DNA from 2 places in the Spirillospora sp. CA-142024 genome. Region 1 is predicted to be linked to the other one. Evidence: riboswitches for the same ligand, from Rfam matches in the RefSeq annotation. Region 1 holds a riboswitch; the other holds the start of a gene.
The links. A riboswitch is a leader RNA that binds a small molecule or an ion and turns the genes downstream of it on or off. The one in region 1 is predicted to bind glycine.

Region 1 (7,620 bases):
TCGACCTGCCGAGCATGACCCACCCCCGCTAGACTGAAAACACGAGCGATCACTCGCACTCGGCAGATTACGAGTAGTTGCTCGTATTTGCAATCACGGCAGGGAGCGCGGATGGACCAGACACGGCCGCGGCGGCAGGCGCGCGGCGAACGCCGGATCGCGGGCATCCTCACCGCGGCGGCGGACGTCTTCGCGCGCATGGGGTACGAGAAGGCGACCACCAATGCGATCGCGGCGGAGGCCGGCGTCTCACCGGGGTCGCTCTACCAGTTCTTCCCGAACAAGGAGGCCATAGCCGGGGCGCTCGCCGACCGGTTCGTCACCCAGGTGCGCGCCGCGTACGAGGAGGCGTTCGGCTCCACCGGCTCCGCCGGGCTCTCCCTCGACGATGTGCTCGACCGCGCCGTCGACCCGATGATCGAGTTCAACCTCGCCAACCCGGGCTTCAAGGCGCTGTTCGCGCGTCCCGACATGCCCGCCGGCCTGGCCAAGGCGGTCGAGTCCGTGCACACCGAACTGACCGGGCGCGTCGACGGGCTGCTCGCCGCCCGCGCCCCGGACCTGCCTGCCGCCGACCGCGCCCGCACCGCCGAAGTGGCCATCCGGATCTTCCAGGCGATGGTCCCGCTGGTCGTCGGGTCAGCGGCGGAAGACCGCCCGGCCCTGATCCGCGAGCTCAAGAAGGTCCTGCACGGCTATCTGGCCCCGGTCATCGGCTGACCCGCGCCTCCGCGGAGCCCGGATCCTTTCCCGGGGTCAGCGCTCCGCGGCCAGGCGGATGCCCAGGCCGATGAACAGGGTCCCCACCGTGGCGTTGAGCCTGCGGCGGGCGGTGTGCCGGCTGCGCAGCCAGTCGCCGATCCGTCCCGCGAGGACGCCGACCGTGCCGTCCACGATGAACTCCAGCACGATCAGGATGGCGCCGAGGATCGCGAACTGCGCCCACACATGCCCGAGCCCCGGATCGATGAACTGGGGCAGGAACGCGATCGTGAAGGTGACCATCTTCGGGTTCAGCAGATTGGTCACCAGCCCGTTGAGGTAGGCCCGGCGCCCCGAGACCCCGGCCGGTGCCACGTCCTCGTCCCTGCGGTGCCGGAGCGTCTGGACGCCCAGGTAGATCAGGTAGGCGGCCCCGACGATCCGGACCGCCGTGAACGCGACCGGCACCGCCGCGAAGAGCGCGGCCAGCCCCGCCGCGGCCACGGCGACGTGCACGGCCTCGCTCGTCGCGACCCCCGCCGTCGCGAGCAGCCCCGCCCGGGGCCCGCCCCGCATGCCGCACCCGAGGATGAACAGCATGTCGGGACCGGGGATCACCATCGCGATGAGGGAGGTCACGAAGAAGATCGCGAGCAGATGAGAATCGACCGGCATGCCGCAAATCATCACACGATCCGGCCCGCGCGCGAAACCGGAGATCCCCAGGTGGGCGCCCGGGCCGTCAGCACTCGATGACGTTGACGGCGAGACCGCCGCGCGACGTCTCCTTGTACTTGTCGAGCATGTCGCGGCCGGTGTCGCGCATCGTCTTGATGGCCTTGTCCAGGGAGACGAAGTGGCGGCCGTCGCCGCGGAGGGAGATGCGGGCGGCGCTGATGGCCTTGATGGCTCCGACCGCGTTGCGCTCGATGCACGGGACCTGGACGAGGCCGCCGACCGGATCGCAGGTGAGGCCGAGATTGTGCTCGATGCCGATCTCCGCGGCGTTCTCGACCTGTTCGGGGGTGCCGCCGAGGACCTCGGTGAGACCGGCGGCGGCCATGGAGCAGGCGGAGCCGACCTCGCCCTGGCAGCCGACCTCGGCGCCGGAGATGGACGCGTTCTGCTTGAACAGGACGCCCATCGCTCCGGCGGTGAGGAGGAAGCGGACGACTCCGTCGTCATCGCAGCCCGGGACGAAGCGGTCGTAGTAGTGCAGGACGGCCGGGATGATGCCGGCGGCGCCGTTCGTCGGGGCGGTGACGATGCGGCCGCCGGCGGCGTTCTCCTCGTTGACGGCCAAGGCGAAGAGGGTGACCCAGTCCATCGCGTGGAGGGGGTCGGCGGCCTTCTCGGCCGTGAGCTGGCGGTGCAGCTGCGGGGCGCGGCGGCGGACCTTCAGCCCGCCGGGCAGCAGGCCCTCGTGGCTGCACCCCCGGGTGACGCAGGCGCGCATCACATGCCAGAGGTTCAGGAGGCCGTCGTGGATCTCACGGGACGTCCGGCCGAACGCCTTCTCGTTCTCCAGCATGAGGGCGGACACCGACAGGCCCGTCTCACGGCAGCGTTCGAGGAGTTCGGCGGCCGTGTCGAAGGGGTGGGGCAGGACGGTGTCGTCGGGCTTGATGCGGTCGGCTCCGGTGGCGTTCTCGTCCAGGATGAAGCCGCCGCCGACCGAGTAGTACACCTTCGCGCGCAGCTCGCCGCCCGAGGGGTCCAGGGCCGTGAAGCGCATCCCGTTGGGGTGGCCGGGCAGCGACTTCTTGCGCTCGAAATGCAGATGCTCGTTGACCACGAAGGGAATGTCGTGGTCGTCGAACAGGCGTAGCGCGCCGCGCTCGCGGACGGCCTGGAGACGTTCGTCCACCCGGTCGACGTCGACCAGTTCGGGTTTGTCGCCTTCGAGGCCGAGGATGACGGCCTTGTCGCTGCCGTGGCCCTTTCCGGTGAGGCCGAGCGAGCCGTAGAGAACGACCTGGACCGAGGCGGTCTTCTCCAGCAGCCCGTCCCGTTCGAGGCCGCGGGCGAAGCGGTGCGCGGCGGCCATCGGGCCGCCGGTGTGGGAGGACGACGGTCCGATGCCGATCTTGAACAGGTCGAAAACGCTGATGGCCATGCGCTGCCTCGTTGTGGCTGTGCCCCCTCCGCGGACCGGAGGGGGCACGGTGACGTCAGAGGTTCGGGTACAGGGGGTGCTTCTCGGCGAGGGCCGTCACGCGCGCCGCCAGTGCGTCCCGGTCGTAGGACGGCTGGAGGGCCAGCGCGATGACGTCCGCGACCTCGGCGAAGTCCGCGGCGGTGAAGCCGCGGGTGGCGAGGGCGGGCGTGCCGATCCGCAGACCGGACGTGACCATCGGCGGGCGCGGGTCGTTCGGCACCGCGTTGCGGTTGACCGTGATGCCGATCTCGTGCAGGCGGTCCTCGGCGTCCCGTCCGGTGAGCTCGGAGTCCACCAGGTCGACCAGCACGAGGTGCACGTCGGTCCCGCCCGTCAGCACCTTCACGCCGGCCTTGGCGGAGTCCTCGGCGAGAAGACGCTCGGCGAGCAGCCGCGCGCCCTCGACGGTGGCCTCCTGCCGGGCCCTGAACTCGTCCGACGCGGCGATCTTGAGGGCGACCGCCTTCGCGGCGATCACGTGCTCCAGCGGGCCGCCCTGCATGCCCGGGAACACCGCGGAGTTGATCTTCTTGCCGTACTCCTCGCGGGCGAGGATCAGGCCGCCGCGCGGTCCGCCGAGCGTCTTGTGCGTCGTGGTCGTGACGATGTCGGCGTACGGGACGGGCGACGGGTGCAGGCCCGCCGCGACCAGGCCCGCGAAGTGCGCCATGTCGACCATGAGCAGCGCCCCGACCGAGTCGGCGATGTCCCGGAACGCCGCGAAGTCGAGCCGCCGCGGGTACGCCGACCAGCCCGCCACGATCATCTTGGGCCGGTGCTCGGCCGCGAGCGAGGCGACCTCGTCCATGTCGACCAGGCCGTCCTCGGAGCGGACGTGGTACGGCACCACGTTCAGCACCTTGCCCGAGTAGTTCAGCCGCATCCCGTGCGTGAGGTGCCCGCCGTGCGCGAGGTCGAGGCCGAGGATGGTGTCGCCGTGCTGGAGCAGCGCGAAGTAGACCGCCGTGTTGGCCTGGGCCCCGCTGTGCGGCTGGACGTTCGCGTGGTCGGCGCCGAACAGCTCCTTGGCCCGGTCGATGGCCAGCTGCTCGGTGACGTCGACGTACTCGCAGCCGCCGTAGTAGCGCCGGCCCGGGTAGCCCTCGGCGTACTTGTTGGTGAGGACGGAGCCCTGCGCCTCCAGCACGGAGACCGGCGCGAAGTTCTCCGACGCGATCATTTCGAGGGTGTTCTGCTGCCGCCGCAGCTCGGCGGTGACCGCCTCGGCGACCTCCGGGTCCGCAGTCGCGAGCGAGTCGTACAACGTCATGACTCCTCGATCAGCTTGTCGTAGGCGGCGGAGTCGAGCAGGTCGCCCGGCTCCTCCGAGATGCGGACCTTGAAGATCCAGCCCTCGCCGTACGGGTCGTCGTTGATGACCTTCGGCTCGTCCACCACGGCACCGTTGATCGCGGTGATCTCGCCGCTGACGGGGGAGTAGATGTCGCTCACCGACTTGGTCGACTCCACCTCGCCGCACGGCTCGCCCGCCTCGACGGCGTCGCCCTCGGAGGGCTGCAGTTCGAGGTAGACGATCTCGCCGAGGGCGTCGGCGGCGTGCGCGGTGATGCCGACCGTGACGATGCCGTCCTCGCCGCCGAGGCCCGACACCCACTCGTGCTCCTCGCTGTAGCGGAGCTCCTCAGGAACGCTCACGATCACTTCTCTCTTTCAGGAACGCTTGTAGAACGGCAGCTCGACCACGTCCACCGGCTCATGCCGGCCGCGGACGTCCACGGCGAGGCCCGTCTCCCCGACGCCGCTGTCGAGGTAGGCCATGGCGATCGGCGTGCCCAGTGTGGGCGACGGGGCGCCGCTCGTCACGACCCCGCACGGCGTGCCGCCGGACGTGACGACCTGGTACCCCTTGCGAGGCGCGCGACGCCCCCGCGCGACCAGCCCCACGAGCCTACGGCCCGGCGGGGTCTGCGCCTGCGCCGCCAGGGCGGTCTTTCCCACGAAGTCGCCCGGCTTGTCCAGCTTCACGACCCGGCCGAGGCCGGCCTCGAACGGGGTGGTCTCCGCGGTCAGCTCGTTCCCGTACAGCGGCATGCCCGCCTCCAGGCGCAGCGTGTCGCGGGCGGACAGCCCGGCCGGGACGACCCCCTCCACCGCGGCGAGCGCCCTCCACAGCGCGACGGCGTCGGACGCGTCCACGAACAGCTCGAAACCGTCCTCGCCGGTGTAGCCGGTGCGGGCGACGAGCGCGTCGACGCCCGCGACCCGCCCGGCGAGGATCGCGTAGTACTTGAGGCCGGCGAGCGGCGCCTCGGTGAAGCCTTCGAGAATCGTCTGCGAACGCGGGCCCTGCAGGGCGATCAGCGCGTACGACTCGGAACGGTCCTCCACGGCGGCCTCGAAGCCCGCGGCCCGCTCGATCAGCGCCTCCCGGACGACGGCGGCGTTCGCGGCGTTCGCGACGACCATCCAGGTGTCGTCGGCCAGCCGGTAGACGATCAGGTCGTCCAGGACGCCGCCGTCCGGCCCGCAGATCATCGTGTAGCGGGCCTTGCCGACCGGCATCGGCGACAGGTTCCCGACCAGCGCGAAGTCGAGCGCGGCGCCCGCGCCCGGACCGGAGAGGAAGATCTCCCCCATGTGCGACAGGTCGAACAGCCCCGCCCCGGTGCGGACGGCCTGGTGCTCGGCGGTCTCGCTCGCGTAGCGCAGCGGCATCAGATAGCCGGCGAAGTCGACGAGATTCGCGCCGAGGTCCTGGTAGACGTCGTGCAGCGGCGTCTTCTTGGGGATCGGATCGGCGGACATGGGTTCGGCTCCTTCGTCGCGGGCGCGCGTGGTCCATCGTCCCACTCGCGCACCGGGCGTCTCGGTGCCTCCCCCTCTGTCATCGGCGCCTGAGAGCTTCACCCGCCTGCCCGGCGGGCTTTCACCTTCGGCGGGGGACCGCGGTCCCCGCTTTCCAGAGGTCGCCTGGCCCGTGCGGTCCGTGGGCCTGAGAGGTTCCGGGGAGGATTTGCTCCTTCGGCGTCCCCGGCCGGCTGCCGGGGACTCTCCCGCACGGGATCATCGGCGGTGTTGATTATTGCATTTCTCTTCCTGCAGACCCAAGAGCCCCTGCCGTGCTCATGGCAGGTTGTGGCAGCTCACCTCACAGTGGGGTGACGTAGGCGCCGGAGATGCCGCCGTCCACGAGGAACTCCGAGGCCGTGATGAAGGACGCGTCGTCCGACGCCAGGAACGCGACGGCCGCGGCGATCTCGGACGCCTCGGCGAACCGTCCCACCGGGACGTGGACGAGCCGCCGCGCCGCCCGCTCCGGGTCTTTGGCGAACAGTTCCCGCAGGAGGGGAGTGTTGACCGGGCCAGGGCACAGCGCGTTGACCCGGACGCCCTGCCGCGCGAACTGCACGCCCAGCTCCCGCGACATCGCCAGCACGCCGCCCTTGGACGCGGTGTAGGAGATCTGCGACGTCGCCGCGCCCATCTTGGCCACGAACGACGCCGTGTTGATGATCGAGCCCTTGCCCTGGTCGAGCATGTAGGGGATGACGTGCTTGCAGCACAGGTACACGCTCGTGAGGTTGACCTCCTGGACGCGTTTCCACGCGTCCAGGCCCGTCTCCAGGATCGAGTCGTCGTCCGGTGGGGAGATGCCGGCGTTGTTGAACGCCACGTCGATGCGCCCGTAGGCGTCGTGGACGGTCCGGAAGAGCGCCGTGACCTCGTCCTCCACGGTGACGTCCACCTTGACGAAGAGGCCGTCCAGCTCGTCCGCCGCGGTCTTGCCGGCGGTCTCGTCCAGGTCGGCGACGACGACCCGGGCGCCCTCCTGTGCGAAGCGGCGCGCGGTGGCGAGGCCGATGCCGCCCGCGCCGCCGGTCACGACGGCCACCCGGCCCTCCAGACGCTGCATGGATGTCACTCCTGTCATTGCTCGGTGGCGATGAAGACGTTCTTGGTCTCGGTGAACGCGTCGAGGGCGTCCGGGCCGAGCTCGCGGCCGAGGCCCGACCGCTTGAACCCGCCGAACGGCGTCCAGTAGCGGACGGACGCGTGCGAGTTCACCGACAGGTTCCCGGCCTCGACGGCCCGGGACGCGCGCAGGGCGCGCCCGACGTCGCGGGTCCAGATCGAGCCGGACAGCCCGTAGGGCGTGTCGTTGGCGAGCCGGACCGCGTCCGCCTCGTCCTCGAACGGGACGACGGTGACGACCGGCCCGAAGACCTCGTCCCGCCAGGACGGAAGCGCCGTGCAGGACGGCCCGGCCAGTACGGTCGGCGGGAACCAGAACCCCGGCCCCTCCGGCGCCGACCCCCGGATCAGCACAGGCGCGTCGTGCGGGACGTACGAGGCGACCTTCTCCCGGTGCGCCGCGCTGATCAGCGGACCCACCTCGGTCTTCTCATCCCGGGGATCCCCGACGACGACCCGCTGGACGGCGGGCTCCAGGAGTTCGAGGAACCGGTCGTACACCGGCCGCTCCACGAGGATCCGGGAGCGCGAGCAGCAGTCCTGCCCGGCGTTGTCGAACACCGCGGAGGGCGCGGTCGCGGCGGCCTTCTCCAGGTCGGCGTCGGCGAACACGATGTTGGCGTTCTTGCCGCCGAGTTCCAGCGTCAGCCGCTTCACACCCGGCGCGCACGCCGCCATGATCTCCGTGCCGACCCGCGTCGACCCGGTGAACACGATCTTCCGGACGTCCGGGTGCTCCACCAGCCGCCGTCCCGCCACCGGGCCCGCGCCCGGCAGCACCTGCACCACGCCTTCGGGCAGCCCCGCCTCCAGCGCCAGCTCGCCGA
Region 2 (7,620 bases), 3.0 Mb from region 1:
ACGCGCCGATCGCCTGGTCGAGGTAGGAGATGCCGAGCGCGACGGCCAGCCGCCCGTAGGCGTACGGGGCGGTCTCGCGATCGATCAGCTTCAGCGCCGCGGTCAGGATCCGCTGGGCCCTGGCCGGCTCGCCGCGCTCCAGCAGCCGCTGCGCGAGGTCGTGCGCGGCGGGCGGCCCGTACTCGGGGTCGCCGGTCCCGATCACCGCCTCCCAGTGATCGCGCGCCGCGTCGAAGTCGCCGGCGTCGTCGGCGATCCTGGCGAGGGCCAGATGGGCGGGCGGAAGGTAGGCCGGGTTGCCGAAGTCGACCACGACCCGCCAGGCGGGCGCCGCCTGCTCGTGCTCACCGGCCCGTTCGTGGGTGAGCGCCAGATGGTAGGCCGCCCTGGGGCCGTACTCGGGGTCGGCGGTCGCGATCGCGGCCCGGTCCGCCTCCCGGGCCCGCTCCACCTCCCCGGCGTCGTCGAGGACGACCGCCAGCCCCAGCGCGGCCTGCGCCCGGCAGGACGTCCCGCCCAGGGCGAGCACCTTCTGGAACAGCAGTGCCGCCCGCTCCGCCTCACCGTTCTCGGCGAGGCTCCGGGCCTCCTCGCACAACCGCGCCGCGTCGTCGGATACCGGTTCCGGGGACTCGCTCATCGCTCTTCTGCCCTCTGGGGGTCGGGGTCCGCAAAGAGACTAGCGACCCGGCCCCGCCGCGTCCCGCGACGACACCCCGAAACCCCCAGCAAGATCACTAATCGGTCCCGTTCTGCCCAGGGAGCGACCCCCTGGAACCCCCGTCACGGGCCGTGCGACCTCCGGCCACCCGGCCCGTTGTCCCGGTGCGCGGCTCAGTCCTCGAAGGCCTCCGGGGGCGGGCAGGAGCAGACGAGGTTGCGGTCGCCGTAGGCCTGGTCGATGCGGCGGACGGGCGGCCAGTACTTGGCCTCGCGGAGGGACGGCAGCGGATAGGCGGCCTCCTCGCGGGTGTAGGCGTGCTTCCAGTCGTCGGAGACCAGGCAGCCGGCGGTGTGCGGCGCGTTCTTGAGCGGGTTGTCCTCGGCGTCGTAGCCGCCGTCGGCGACCCGCCGGATCTCCCGGCGGATCTCGATCATGGCGTCGCAGAACCGGTCGAGCTCGGCGAGGTCCTCGGACTCGGTGGGCTCGATCATCAGGGTGCCGGCGACGGGGAACGAGAGGGTCGGCGCGTGGAAGCCGTAGTCGATGAGGCGCTTGGCGACGTCCTCGGCGGTGATCCCGGTCTCCTTGGTGATCTTGCGGAGGTCGGCGATGCACTCGTGCGCGACGAGGCCGTTCCGCCCGGTGTAGAGGATCGGGTAGTGCGGGCCGAGGCGGGCGGCGAGGTAGTTGGCGCCGACGATCGCGCCCTCGGTGGCGGCGCGCAGGCCGTCCGGGCCCATCATCGCGATGTAGGCCCAGGAGATCGGCAGGATGCCCGCCGACCCCCACGGCGCCGCGGAGATCGGGCCGACGCCGGTCTCCGGGCCGGCCTCCGCGCGGAGCGGGTGGCTGGGCAGGAACGGGGCCAGATGCGCGCGGACGCCGATCGGGCCGACGCCGGGACCGCCGCCGCCGTGCGGGATGCAGAACGTCTTGTGCAGGTTGAGGTGCGAGACGTCCGAGCCGAACTCGCCGGGGCGGGCGAGGCCGACGAGCGCGTTGAGGTTGGCGCCGTCCACGTAGACCTGGCCGCCGGCCTCGTGCACCGCCGCGCACACGTCGGTGATGCTCTCCTCGAAGACGCCGTGCGTGGACGGGTAGGTCACCATGATCGCGGCGAGCCGGTCCCCGTGCTTGCCGATCTTGGCGTGCAGGTCGTCCAGGTCGACGTTGCCGCCCTCGTCGCACGTGACCACGACGACGCGCATGCCCGCCATCACCGCGCTGGCCGCGTTGGTGCCGTGCGCGGAGGAGGGGATCAGGCAGACGTCGCGGTGCTCCTCGCCACGGGACGCGTGGTAGCCGCGGATGGCGAGCAGGCCGGCCAGCTCGCCCTGGGAGCCGGCGTTCGGCTGGACGGAGACCTTCGCGTACCCGGTGATCTCGGCGAGGTACTCCTCCAGCTCACCGATCAGCTCGACGTAGCCGGCGGCCTGGTCGAGCGGCGCGAACGGGTGGACGTTCGCGAACTCGGGCCAGGTCACCGGCTCCATCTCGGCCGTGGCGTTCAGCTTCATCGTGCAGGAGCCGAGCGGGATCATCGAGCGGTCGAGCGCGATGTCCTTGTCCTGGAGCCTGCGCAGGTAGCGCAGCATCGCGGTCTCGGAGCGGTGCGCGTGGAAGACCGGGTGGGTCAGGTAGGGGCTCTCGCGGCGCAGGGCGTCCGGGAACGCCTCGGCCACCTCGCCGACGGCCGCGCCGGACGCCGTGACGCCGAACGCCTCCAGCACGGCCGTCACATGCGCGGGCAGCGTCGTCTCGTCGCAGGCGATCCCGACGTGGTCGGCGTCCGCGGGCCGCAGGTTGATCCCGCGGTCGCGGGCCGCCGCGACGACCTCGGCGGCCCGGCCGGGCACGCGGGCGAGGACGGTGTCGAAGAACGCCTCGTGGACGACCTCCACGCCCCCGGCGCGCAGCCCGGCGGCGATCTCGGCGGCGCGGCGGTGCGCCCGCTGCGCGATCGCGGCCAGCCCCTCGGGCCCGTGGTAGACCGCGTACATGCTCGCCATCACGGCGAGGAGGACCTGCGCGGTGCAGATGTTGCTGGTGGCCTTCTCCCGGCGGATGTGCTGCTCGCGGGTCTGCAGCGCGAGCCGGTAGGCGGCGGCGCCGTCCGCGTCGACGGACACGCCGACGAGCCGTCCGGGAAGCTGCCGCTGGATGCCCTCGCCGACCGCCATGTAGCCGGCGTGCGGGCCCCCGAACCCGTAGGGGACGCCGAACCGCTGCGCGGAGCCCACCGCGATGTCGGCGCCGGACTCGCCGGGCGGCCGCAGCAGCGTCAGCGCGAGCAGGTCCGCGGCGACGACCGCCTTGGCGCCGCGCCCGTGTGCCTGCGCGATGACCGGCTCCAGGTCGCGGACGGCGCCGGACGTGCCCGGGTACTGCAGCAGCACGCCGAAGAAGTCGCCGTCCGGCAGCCCGGCGGACAGGTCGGCGGTGACCACCTCGATGCCGAGCGGGACCGCGCGCGTCCGGACGACCTCGATCGTCTGCGGGAGCGTGTCGGCGTCGACGAGGAACGTCCCCGGCTCCTTGCGCTTGGAGACGCGGTGCGCGAGGGCCATCGCCTCGGCGGCGGCGGTGCCCTCGTCCAGCATGGAGGCGTTGGCGACGGGCAGCCCGGTCAGGTCGGCGACGACCGTCTGGAAGTTCAGCAGGGCCTCGAGCCGGCCCTGGGAGATCTCCGGCTGGTAGGGCGTGTAGGCGGTGTACCAGCCGGGGTTCTCCAGCACGTTCCGCATGATCACACCGGGGGTGGTCGTCCCGTGGTAGCCCAGCCCGATCATGGAGGTGAGCACGGTGTTGCGGGACGCCAGTTCGCGGAGCCGCTCCAGCGCGGCGGTCTCGCTCAGCGCGGGCGGCAGGTCCAGCGGGCGGGAGGTGCGGATCGCGGCGGGGACCGCGTCGTCGATCAGCGCCTCGATGCCGGAGTAGCCGATGGCGGCGAGCATCCTGGCCTGGTCGGCGGCCGAGGGGCCGACGTGCCGGTCGGCGAACGCGGAACGGGGGTGCTGCGGCGAGGCCACGGGGGCGAAGAACTGGCCGGTCATGGAGAGCCTCCTGGCTGCTGCGGTCGCTCAGGGCCACCGCCGGCACGGGCCGGCGGCCGGTCTCCCCCTCTGTCATCGGCACCTGAGAGCTTCACCCGCGCGGCGGGGTTTCCCCTTCGGTGAGCCGCCCTTCCCCGTGTGCGGGGATCGACGCCTGCTTTCCAGAGGTGCCTCGCCCGCGCGGTCCTTTTGCCTGAGAGGTTCCGGGGAGGTTGCCCCTTCGGCGCCCCACGCTGGCGGCGTGGGATCTCTCCCGCACAGGGTCGACGGCATGTCCTGGGACGAACCCTACCCAAAGACGCGTCCGCCGGTCCGTCCCGCCCCCGCGGAGGGCAGGCCCCGGGCCGCGACGCCGTACCGGCGAGTACGATGTGCTCACTCACCTGGGACGGGACGGCCCCGGGCCACGGGGGCGCAACCGGGGGGCCGCCGGGGTGGACACGCGTCCGGCCGGGCGGCGGCCCGCTCGACGGCGCGCCGCCCGGTCTGGGACGCTGATCACGATGACGGACGGTCGGGGCGGCGGTACGGCGTGACACAGACCCACGACGGCGCGGTGCGCCGGAGGCAGGGTGCGACCGCCGGGGTGCCCGTGGACGAGCCCGCGCAGCCGGACCGGATCCGCCGTCCGTCCGACGCGATCAGGTTCGCGGCCTCGGTGGTGGGGCTGGCGGCGGTGATGCTGCTGGTGTCGATCGCGCAGCAGACCACGCACGGCCTGCAGACCGACATCGCCGAGGGCACCGCGCACGCGCCGCGGCTGCTGCTGACGCTCGCGACGCTGGTGTCCAGCTTCGGGGTGCTGGCCGTCCCGGTCGCGTTCGGGATCGAGCGGCTCTTCAACAAGGACGGCACGCGCGTCGCGATCGCGCTGCTGGCCGCCGTGATCGCTTTCGGGATCACGGTGGGCCTGGACGACCTGGTGGTGCGGGCGGCCCCCGGCGGCGTGCTGGACTCGCTCATCTGGGGCGGCACGGAGACGGCGCCGGTGCACACCGACATCGCCCCGGTGATCGCGTTCGTCAGCGCGGTCGGGATGGCGGGCCGCGCCCGCTGGCAGGCCGCGACATGGACCATGATCGGGCTGGCGGCGCTGACCGGGCTCACCGCGTCCTACGCCTCCGTCGCCGCGCTCGCGGCCACCTACGCGCTGGGGCGCGCCATCGGCCACGGCACCCTCTACGCGGTCGGGACGCCGAACCCTCGTCCGTCCGGCATGACCGTGGTGGCGTCGCTGGAACGGCTCGGGCTGCGCCCGAAACGGGGAGCGCGGCTCGACGACCCGGCGGACGACACCGGGGAGGCCCGCCGCTACGGCGTCGTCCTCGCCTCCTGCCCGGCGGACGGGTACGGCGCGCGGCTCCCGGCGGGGCGCGGCCCGCACGGCGACTGGGACCTGGAGGTCCGCGTCCTCGACCGGGACCAGCAGACCGCGGGCCTGCTCTACCGCGTGTGGCGGCTGCTGCGGCTGCGGGCCGCGACGACCGGGCGGACGCTGCGGTCGCTGCGCCGGTCCCTGGAGCTGGAGTCGCTGATGGCGTACGCCGTGGACGCGGCGGGCGTCCGGACCCCGCGGCTGGTCGGGACGTGCGAGGTCGGCACGGAGGCGGCGCTGCTGGCCTACGAGCACGTGCCCGGGCGGCGGCTCGGGGACGTCTCCGACGAGGAGATCACCGACGCGCTGCTGACGGACGTGTGGCGGCAGCTCCGGTCCCTGCAGGCGGGGCGGCTCGCGCATCGCCGGCTGGAGGGCGACGCGGTCCTCGTCGGCGAGGACGGGCTCGCCTACGTCACCGATCTGCGATCCGGGGAGACGGCGGCGGGCGACCTGGCGCTGCGCCTGGACCTCGCCCAGCTGCTCACCACGCTGGCGCTGCGGGCCGGACCCGAGCGGGCCGTCCGGACGGCCGCGCCCGTGCTGGGCGAGGAGGCGCTGGGCGGGGCGGTGCCGCTGCTGCAGCGGGTGGCGCTGTCCCGGGCGACGCGCACCCGGCTGCGGCACCACCGGGACCTGCTCACCCGGATCCGGGAGCAGATCGTCCGGCTCAAGCCGGAGACGGAGGCGGCACCGGCCCGGCTGGAACGGTTCCGGCCCCGGACCATCTTCAGCATCGTGGCGCTGTCCGTCGCGGCGTACATCGTCATCCCGCAGGTGACGAGCCTGGACATCGGCCATCTGGCGGCCACGGCCAGCTGGCACTGGGTGGTCGCCGCGCTGGCCGCGGCGTCCCTCACCTATGTCGCGGCGGCGCTGATGCTCATCGGGTTCGTCCCGGAGAGGCTGCCGTTCTGGCGGACGGTGCTGGCGCAGGTCGCGGCGTCGTTCGTGAAGCTGGTGGCGCCCGCGGCGGTCGGCGGCGTGGCCGTCAACACCCGGTACCTGCAGCGCTCGGGCGTCCGGCCGGCCCTCGCGGTCGCGAGCGTGGGCGCGTCGCAGCTGGTCGGGCTGGTCACGCACGTCCTGCTGCTGGTGCTGTTCGGGTTCCTGACGGGGTCGACGGCGAAGGCGACGCAGGATCTGGCGCCGTCCCGGACGATCGTGATCGCGGTGCTGGCGCTGGGACTGCTCGCCGGGCTCGCGCTGACGGTCCCGCGGGTCCGGCGCGTCGTCACCTCACGGCTGCGGAGCATGTTCTCGGGCGTGCTGCCGCGCCTGGTGGACGTCCTGCAGTCGCCGAAGAAGCTGTCCACGGGGATGGGCGGGACGCTGCTGCTGACGCTGGCGTTCACGCTTTGCCTGGACGCGTCGATCCGCTCGTTCGGCGGGTCGCTGCCCTGGACGACGGTGGTGCTGGTGTTCCTCACCGCGAACGCGGTCGGGTCGGCGGCGCCGACGCCGGGCGGTCTCGGCGCCGTCGAGGGCGCGCTCACGCTGGCGTTGACCATCTCGGGGCTGACCGCGGAGACGGCGGCGTCGGCCGTCCTGCTCTACCGCCTGCTGACGCTGTGGCTGCCGGTGCTGCCGGGCTGGGGTGCGTTCACCTTCCTGCAGCGCAAGGAGGCGCTCTGAGGGTCAGCCGGTGCGGCGGGCGCGCCGCCGGTTGGCGAGCTCATCGTGGGGGTGTTCGGCAGGGTCCGCGTCGGCGGCGGCGGCGCGTTCACCGGGAAGTTCCGCCAGGCTGCCCTCCACCTCCTGCCACACCCGTCCGAGCGCGATGCCGAACACGCCCTGCCCGCCCTGGAGGAGGTCGACGACCTCGTCGGCCGAGGTGCACTCGTAGACGCTCACTCCGTCGCTCATCAACGTGATCTGGGCCAGGTCCTGCACGCCCCGGTCACGCAGATGGGTGACGGCGGTGCGTATCTGCTGGAGCGACACACCCGTGTCGAGCAGCCGCTTCACGACCTTCAGCACGAGGATGTCGCGGAAGCTGTAGAGCCGCTGGCTCCCGGACCCGTGCGCGGACCGGACGCTCGGCTCCACCAGCCTGGTGCGGGCCCAGTAGTCGAGCTGCCGGTAGGTGATCCCCGCCGCGGCGCACGCCGTCGGGCCGCGGTAGCCGACATCCTCCGGTGGCACCGACACCTGCGTGTCGAAGAGCAGTCCCTGCTCCCCGGCGCGCTGGGACGCCATGTGCCTGTCGGGGGTCGCCTTGCCCTCGCCGCTGCTCACCGCCACGCGGACCTCCGGCTCCTATCATCCCGCGGCGCTTCGTCAAGGGGGTTTGACGAATTACACCACGGGTGTTCCACCAGCACGGTAGGTGCCGGTCAGGGCGTGGTCAACGTTCACCGTCGGCGCGTCGCATGCCCGGATGAACCGGCTTCACGTGGGCAAACTGCGCACCTTCGCCGCCAACGCACTCCATACCCCGATGCTCCCCCCGCAAAAACCGCCAGGTCCACCGCAATGGAAGACCAATCGCCCCATGGCGTGAACTTACCCTCCACAGTGACATTCCC

Region 2: another riboswitch for glycine. It lies ahead of gcvP (aminomethyl-transferring glycine dehydrogenase); the one in region 1 lies ahead of gcvT (glycine cleavage system aminomethyltransferase GcvT).

What each region holds. Positions count from the first base shown of each region.
Region 1 covers NZ_CP192077.1:7,535,555-7,543,174, reverse strand. The annotation lists gene ACQPZP_RS35590 (MMPL family transporter) at 1-16, opposite strand, end outside; gene ACQPZP_RS35585 (TetR/AcrR family transcriptional regulator) at 112-720, shown strand; gene ACQPZP_RS35580 (LysE family translocator) at 757-1,377, opposite strand; gene ACQPZP_RS35575 (L-serine ammonia-lyase) at 1,445-2,818, opposite strand; gene glyA (serine hydroxymethyltransferase) at 2,874-4,130, opposite strand; gene gcvH (glycine cleavage system protein GcvH) at 4,127-4,516, opposite strand; gene gcvT (glycine cleavage system aminomethyltransferase GcvT) at 4,532-5,626, opposite strand; glycine riboswitch at 5,700-5,787, opposite strand; glycine riboswitch at 5,792-5,887, opposite strand; gene ACQPZP_RS35555 (3-oxoacyl-ACP reductase) at 5,970-6,734, opposite strand; gene ACQPZP_RS35550 (aldehyde dehydrogenase family protein) at 6,749-7,620, opposite strand, start outside.
Region 2 covers NZ_CP192077.1:4,533,250-4,540,869, reverse strand. The annotation lists gene ACQPZP_RS21805 (tetratricopeptide repeat protein) at 1-640, opposite strand, end outside; gene gcvP (aminomethyl-transferring glycine dehydrogenase) at 835-3,717, opposite strand; glycine riboswitch at 3,777-3,888, opposite strand; glycine riboswitch at 3,889-3,983, opposite strand; gene ACQPZP_RS21795 (lysylphosphatidylglycerol synthase transmembrane domain-containing protein) at 4,250-6,727, shown strand; gene ACQPZP_RS21790 (MerR family transcriptional regulator) at 6,731-7,336, opposite strand.